DNA from 2 places in the Virgibacillus sp. M23 genome. Region 1 is predicted to be linked to the other one. Evidence: riboswitches for the same ligand, from Rfam matches in the RefSeq annotation. Region 1 holds a riboswitch; the other holds the start of a gene.
The links. A riboswitch is a leader RNA that binds a small molecule or an ion and turns the genes downstream of it on or off. The one in region 1 is predicted to bind FMN.
Positions count from the first base shown of each region.

Region 2: another riboswitch for FMN. It lies ahead of RVS70_RS03950 (ECF transporter S component); the one in region 1 lies ahead of ribE (riboflavin synthase).

Region 1 covers NZ_JAWDHA010000020.1:31,561-35,551, reverse strand. Annotated here, with positions in the region: gene RVS70_RS10120 (globin-coupled sensor protein) at 1-325, shown strand, start outside; FMN riboswitch at 999-1,146, shown strand; gene ribE (riboflavin synthase) at 1,565-2,209, shown strand; partial or broken gene ribB (3,4-dihydroxy-2-butanone-4-phosphate synthase) at 2,222-2,836, shown strand; gene ribE (6,7-dimethyl-8-ribityllumazine synthase) at 2,838-3,302, shown strand.
Region 2 covers NZ_JAWDHA010000006.1:94,720-98,710, forward strand. Annotated here, with positions in the region: gene RVS70_RS03940 (S8 family serine peptidase) at 1-538, shown strand, start outside; partial or broken gene RVS70_RS03945 (transposase) at 738-983, shown strand; FMN riboswitch at 1,115-1,263, shown strand; gene RVS70_RS03950 (ECF transporter S component) at 1,426-2,013, shown strand; gene RVS70_RS03955 (hotdog fold thioesterase) at 2,395-2,784, opposite strand; gene RVS70_RS03960 (1,4-dihydroxy-2-naphthoate polyprenyltransferase) at 2,802-3,737, opposite strand; gene RVS70_RS03965 (isochorismate synthase MenF) at 3,897-3,991, shown strand, end outside.

The sequences.
Region 1 (3,991 bases):
AGTTCGGAAACTTGCAGATGAAACAAAAAGATCAGTCACAAATGTGTCAACCCTTATCTCGAATACAGATCAACAAGTAGAAAAATTAACTGGATCATTATATAAAATTAGCGAAGAAATCGAAAATGGAAACGATACGTTTAAAGAATCGGAAACGCATTTTGCAGAGATTGTTAATACGATGAAAAAAACCAGGATTCAAAATAATAAGATTGAAAAAGAGTTTATTTCATTTGTGAACGTATTGGATGAATTAGGTAAAGCAATGGACGAAGTGGCTTCTTCAGCAGATAATCTTACGATGATTACTAGTGAAATGCAATAGCAAGGAAGGTACTGTAATAATTACTATTTTATGGTGTGACCCATTTATTATATAACCATATATTTATTTTTTATCCCGCATATAACTGGCAGTAAGTCCCCACTTCAAGCAATCAAGTGAAACCAATATGGATAAGTGTGGGATCGACTGCCAGTAAATGTCCGATTGGTTTAACTAACCATCCGTGGGGAAAAACAAAACCCCCCACGGATGGAAGTTTCATTTTATCCCGCATATAATTGGCAGTAAGTCCCCACTTCAAGCAATCAAGTGAAACCAATATGGATAAGTGTGGATCAACTGCCAGTAAATGTCCGATTGGTTCGGGCCTAAATGGAAGTAGGTCACAAAGGCGTTGCCACAGGATGTGGCGAATGAAGCCTTTGTACGTATATGTTTTAAAAACAGATGGAAGCTTCACTTGATTTGATTACAGAAGTACGAATATCTATAGTTAAATGAATGCTTACACAACTTTAGGAAGCTATAAAGATGATGGGGAGAAAAATATCTCCTTGCATTTTTATATAAGTATTGATAATATTTAAGCAATAATCCTTAAGGAAAGTGGAAGGATTTTGGTAGGAACTTGGCGGGGGTTTATAGGAACCAATAAATGCCCCTATAATAATAAAAAGTTACTACCGTAATAAGGAAAATATAATATAGTAGTTATTTCCTTCGGGGTCGGGTGAAATTCCCAATCGGCGGTGATGAAGTTATTTACTTCTTAGTCCGTGACCCGTGCGGCATAATGCCAAACGGTGGATCTGGTGTGACTCCAGAGCCGACAGTTAAAGTCTGGATGGGAGAAGGAATTTTTGACGCAGCATGTTAGCAAATAGGATACGTATGCTATTTGCCAACGTTTTTTTGCCATTCATATTTTCAATGGCTTATTTACGTATACATGTGGTGACGAAATTCTGTCCTCAAAGCCTCTGAAGCGAAATTCAGAGGCTTTTTTCGTAGTCTAGTAAATTTGTCCATATGGATAAATTTTGGCGTGTTGAACCGCGTCCAGCTCCAGCGCCAAGAAACGATGCGACTTCACGAATCGCCCTGCGATAAGTCATCATCGGTTCGCAAGCACACCGTGATTCCTTTATCTCCGTTGACTGGCTCTAGTCGCTACGTTTCTAATCGTGCGCTTGCGCTTTTGTTCTACTGGTTGGAAAGATAAAGCCAGTATAAGTTCGATCTAGTACGCTTCAATTTTAGGAAAAAGGAGTGAAATTTATGTTTACTGGAATTATTGAAGAGAAAGGTGTCATTCGCTCCATAAAGCAACCATCTAAACAGGCAATCTTTTTAACAATTACTGCCAAAAAAGTGATCATGGATATGCACGTTGGTGATAGTGTTGCTGTTAATGGGACTTGTCTAACAGTTGCTGCATTTGATGATATTGGCTTCTCTGCGGAGGTGATGCCAGAGACAATGAAAGCTACCTCTCTAAAGGAACTGACGAAAGGGTCTGAAGTGAACCTAGAGAGGGCGATGGGAGTTAACAGTCGATTTGGTGGACATTTTGTTTCTGGCCATGTTGACGGTACTGGAACGATTATTCAGAAATATCAAAAGGAGAATGCCATTTATTATGACATTGAAGTGGATAAGGAACTAGAAAGATATTTACTAAAAAAGGGTTCGATTGCAGTCGATGGTGTAAGCTTAACACTATTTCAAGTTCGTGGGAATGTCTTTACGATATCATTAATTCCTCATACAGCTTCCGTGACTATTTTAGGAGATAAAGGCAAGGGGAGCTTGGTGAATATAGAGTGTGATATGCTCGTGAAACATGTAGAGCAATTGCTTTCCCATTCTACTGATTCAAGGAAGCTTGATCATAATTTTCTTAAACAAAAAGGTATTATTTAGGAGGTGCCATAAATGAACACAATTGAAGAGGCTATCGATCAATTAAAGACAGGGAGACCTATCATCGTTGTGGATGATGAACAGAGAGAAAATGAAGGAGATTTAGTAGCACTATCTGAACTGATCACTCCTGATACGATAAACTTTATGATCACCCACGGTAAAGGCCTGGTTTGTACATCGATTGAGTCAGAAGTAGCAGAGCGAGTTGGACTTTCTTTAATGACATCAAACAATAACGATCCGCTATCAACAGCCTTTACAGTCAGTGTAGATTATAAGGATACAACTACTGGGATAAGCGCACATGAACGCTCAACGACAATTCGTGCCTTAGTTAATAAATTTGCAATGAAAGAGGATTTTAAACAGCCAGGTCACGTATTTCCTTTAATTGCTAAGGGTGGAGGTGTTTTAACACGTCCTGGACATACAGAAGCTTCCGTGGATTTAGCAAAACTTTGTGGAGCAGCCCCATCAGGAGTTATCTGTGAAATAATTAAAGAAAACGGCATGATGGCGAGAGTGCCAGATTTAGAAAGAATGGCTGCCAAGTTTAACTTATGTATGATTTCTATTGAAGATTTAATCAATTATCGATTAATGATAGAAGAGGAGTGTAAGCAAAATGGGACATATATTGGAAGGTAATCTTGTAGGAACCGATTTAAGAATCGGTATTGTTGTAAGTAGGTTTAATGACTTTATTACTAGTAAACTTCTCGAGGGGGCTGAGGATGCCTTAATTAGACATGGTGTAGCAAAGGAAAATATTACGATTGTTTGGGTTCCTGGAGCATACGAGCTTCCATTAATTGCTAAGAAAATGGCTCTGAAAGCAGACTATGATGCCATTATTACTTTAGGAACAGTTATTCGAGGCTCGACACCTCATTTTGATTATGTTTGTAATGAAGCAGCAAAGGGGATATCTCAAGCATCCTTACAATCCGAGAAGCCAGTTATTTTTGGTGTCTTAACAACGGAGTCCATTGAGCAGGCAATTGAACGTGCTGGTACAAAAGCAGGTAATAAAGGAGCGGAAGCAGCGTTATCAGCTATAGAAATGGCAAATTTACTTCGATCATTATAAAACGATATATCAAAGCAAGTAAGCAACTTCTCAGAAATAGTTAGAGGAGTTGCTTTGGTTATTTTGCTATTTCTCTTTCTTACTTTATTCCACATAACTGGCAGTAAGCCCCCCACCTCAAGGAATAAAGTGAAAGCAATATGGATAAGAAGGTGTTCAACTGCCAGTAAATGTCCGATTGGTTCACCTAACAATCAGTGGTGGATAAACAAAACCACCAACTGATTGAAGTTTCACTTTATCTAAAATAATATCCTTCTAACGTTGGAAAAATCCATAGGGATAGGATAAACTTGTCCGTAGAGGATTTTTTTAATTTATCCCGCATATAACTGGCAGTAAGATCCGCGCTTTAAGCAATAAAGTGAACCCAATATGGGTAAGTGTGGAACAACTGCCAGTAAATGTCCGATCGGTTTAAGGGCCTTTAGGTCATACCCTTGTGGTACTAACCATCCGTGGGGAAAAACAAAACCCCCCACGGATGGAAGTTTCACTTTATCCCGCATATAACTGGCAGTAAGATCCGCACTTTAAGCAATAAAGTGAACCCAATATGGGTAAGTGTGGAACAACTGCCAGTAAATGTCCGATCGGTTTAAGGGCCTTTAGGTCATACCCTTGTGGTACTAACCATCCGTGGGGAAAAACAAAACCCCCCACGGATGGAAGTTTCACTTTATCCCGCA
Region 2 (3,991 bases), on a different contig from region 1:
GGATGGAGAGAAATCTAATCGTGAAACCGTAACTGTAGAAGGTTCAGTTTCTGATACCAACCTAGATTTCGTGGAAGTGAATGGGCAAGAAGCGGCTGTTGAAGATGGCATGTATTCTAAACGAATACTTTTAGAAAACGGAGAAAATGAAATTGAAGTAATTGCTCATGATTTAGCAGGCAATACGTCCACTGAATCTGTTACTATTGATGTAGATTTCACTGCACCAGAAATTGAGAATCTGACTCCTGAGGAAGATGTTACACTTGAAGCAGGTGAGACGGTGAAATTTGAATTTGATAGTGAACCCGGGCTTAGAGCGACGTACTTTATTCATATGCCATTGACCAATACGGTTATGAACGCTACGGAGCTTCCAATGATGGAAACATCAGATGGACATTATGTAGGTTATTGGACTGCAACTAGCAATGTTGTTGCTGAAGGGGCAGTAATAGAAGTAAAGGTCGAAGATGACTATGGCAATGAAACTCGTGAGCAAGCTGAAGGTAAATTATTCATCAATGTCGAAGAATAAGCATCCTTCATAATTTCTTAGCATGTATAAATCACTTCGCTCCATTATTACTGGGGCGGAGTGATTTTTTTGTAGTCTAGGAAATTTTAACGTACTTCCGAAAGAAGTCTCCAACTTCAAGCGTGTGAAGGGCGTAGCCCAACGGTAAGGGGGAGATGAATTTCGGTTGGGTGACAGCCCAAAGGCTTTTTTTCCTTTTTTGTTCAAAGCACAACCCAACAGTGAATGATCGAAATTCATCAATGCCTATAAAAGTGCCAGTTCAAGACTTAGCAAGATGGATTTTCTTCATGTCCGTAAAAAGTTATGGAAAGAAATGTTTTGGTCAAGAAGTTTTTGTTTGTTGACGACTGGCGGTTCGCCTATTGAAATAGTATTTTCACCGTTGATTCGCTCCAGTTGCTACGTTTCTAATCGGATGCTTGCGCTTTTGTTCATTCTATAGTTTAGCTGATTATTGCTTTTCCGCTAAAGTCTATACTTAATTTGATTGAAAACTTATCGATTGAGTAGGTAAACATAGATATTGCAATACGAATAAAGATAGGTTAAAATAACGGTACAACATAATATCGATTCCATCTTCGGGGCAGGGTGAAATTCCCGACCGACGGTAAGAAGCAGTTAATTGCTTTAAGTCCGTGACCCACAGCAGGCATTTTGCTGTGGCTGATCTGGTGTAAGTCCAGAACCGACAGTTACAGTCTGGATGGGAGAAGATGTCGAGCCAAGAAAAGGTGCGTTAGTTCGCACTGCTTTTTCCTAATGAATTTATGGTACCCTAAAGCCCCGGTTAGGCCGCGCTTTAGGGTTTTTCATTTGCTAACTGTTAGGCTCATATCCTTCATCACGAGATAGGAATCGATAATTGATGAAGGAGGAAAACGATGAAACGTAACATGCAATCATCAAAGCTATTAAAACTTATTATTTTATCACTTTTAGGTACCATATCTTTGCTCTTATTTTTCCTGAATTTCCCATTGCCTTTGTTGCCAGGCTATTTAAAAGTAGATTTCAGTGATGTCCCGGCATTAATGGCTTCCCTTATTTTTTCACCATTAGCTGGGGTTATTGTTGTAGCGATTAAGAATATTCTTTATTTAGCTATAAGTGGTGGTACAGATCCGGTAGGAGTTATTGCAAATTTTATGGCCGGGATTATGTTCGTCATTCCAGTATCCCTCTTATATCATAAATATAAAGGAGTCAAAAGTGTTGTTTCTGGACTAGTAACGGGAACGATCATAATGGCTCTGGGAATGAGTTTGTTAAATTATTTCATCATTCTACCTGCTTACAGCTGGTTTATGGGCTGGGAGGATATGTCAAATTCCGTTAAATGGTTCTCCGTTTACGCATATGTTCTTCCATTTAATGTAATAAAGGGTATCATCGTTGGAGCGTTATTTATCCCGTTATTTATTAAATTAAAAAGCTGGATTGAACAAAAACAAGTCCATATTGCTTCATAGAAAAAAGGGCGATTATGTAACGCCGTAGGAGTATAGAAAAACGCTCGTTTTTCTATACTCCTTTTGGTGTGCCAGGCATGTGCGCACGCTCTAGGGTTAAAGTCCCGAACGGTGAAGGTCGTCGTAGGCGTTAGCTGAAAGCAAGGGTATTCAAAGGAAGGCTTCGGAAGCGTTCCATCGTACTAGTAGAAACATTCTTTTTCAAGGAGTCTACGTAATTTGGCTGTACTCGTATGCACATTTATTTTTATCGTTCGGGCTTTGGATTAACAATTTTAGCTTCGTACACCAACTTCAAAAGGGAGAATACACCATCGATTCTAGGCGAAATAGCAATAGCTTAAAGTTGCTTATCGATACTTGCGCAAAGGAAAATTTTCTTTATTGCTTTTTTTGTCTTTTTGAAACAATACCGATTGTGCATCTAGAAATGCATATGAGTGAGCCTTGCTCATCAGTAATCTTAATATCCCAAACCATTGTTGATTTTCCTGCATGAAGAGGGATGGCAGTAGCTGTTACTATACCGGTTCGCTTACTTTTGATATGATTCGCATTAATTTCAATGCCGAAAATAGATTCTTGCTCCATATCTGCGTGTAATGTAGCCCCAATGCTAGCAGCGGTCTCAGCAAGTGCAGCACTAGCACCACCATGTAAGTATCCAGCTGGCTGATGTGTACGTTCATCAACCGGCATCGTGACTACTACTTTATTCTTCGTCAATGTCTCAATTTCCATTCCTAATGTTTTCAGTAACGTATGGTCCATAGTATAATATCCCCTTATTAAATGTACATACTAATAACTAAAGATATCCCAAGTAAAATTCCGTAAATGGAGTTTGTTTTACCAGTTGCTGCCATTGCTGGCATCATTTCAATTGGCTCTGTCTTGCCTTTAAATTTGTTAATGACATCAACTGCTTTAATAATTCCAATAAATGTAATGAAAGACCATAGTGGGAAAATGTCTGTTATAATAAGCGTCGCAGTCGTTATGAAGGCTACAATGAACATCAATGCTAGAAAGCGGACTGCATTTTTTCTTCCCAAAAGTATAGCTAGTGTTTTCCGACCATTTTCTTTATCATTATCTAGATCACGAATATTATTAGATAGCATGATTGCGCCAATAAACAATGCTATTGGAATGGAAGCAATTAGTACCTCACCAGTGATCGTGTTTGTTTGGATAAAGTAACTAATTCCAATAATGACCGTACCCATTAGGAAACCGGAGAATAACTCACCAAGTGGTGTATAAGCTATGGGTAGAGGACCACCTGTATATAAATAACCAAATACCATACATATTAAACCGATAGCAGCTATCCACCAACTAGATTGAATACTTATATAGATACCAATTAAGATGGCAATTCCAAAAAAAGCAAGTGCTAAGCGGAGGACAGTTTTTGGATTTATTCCATCACGAACAATGGTGCCCCCGATACCAACAGAATCCTCGGTATCTAGTCCTTTAGCATAATCATAATATTCGTTGAACATATTCGTTGCCGCCTGAATTAGCATGGAGGCAATTAACATTGCGATAAATAATAATATGTGAACATGGCCTTCTCGAAAAGCAAGCATAGACCCAACAAATACTGGAACGAAAGATGCTGTCAGTGTATGAGGACGTAATAAACGCCACCATACTTGAAAACCATCCTTTTCATTCATTGCATCCTTTATATTAACTTTATTTAATGATTGCATGGTATGCTCCTCCTGTTTTTGTACCAATATCATATTAATGATATGGAAATTGCTATATAGTGTCAACGTTTGGGTTTGATTTTCTTGAGAAACAGTTGAAAAGAGAATAGAATAAAGATGGAAGTTTTGTCATTGTTAGTTTAACGGAGGTTTATTCAGATGATTGAAGTACAAGATAAACAACTGGAAGAGATCTTGGAAGACGCAATTAGTAGCCTTTCTATTAATAAGGTCCAGCTTTGTAGCATAACGAA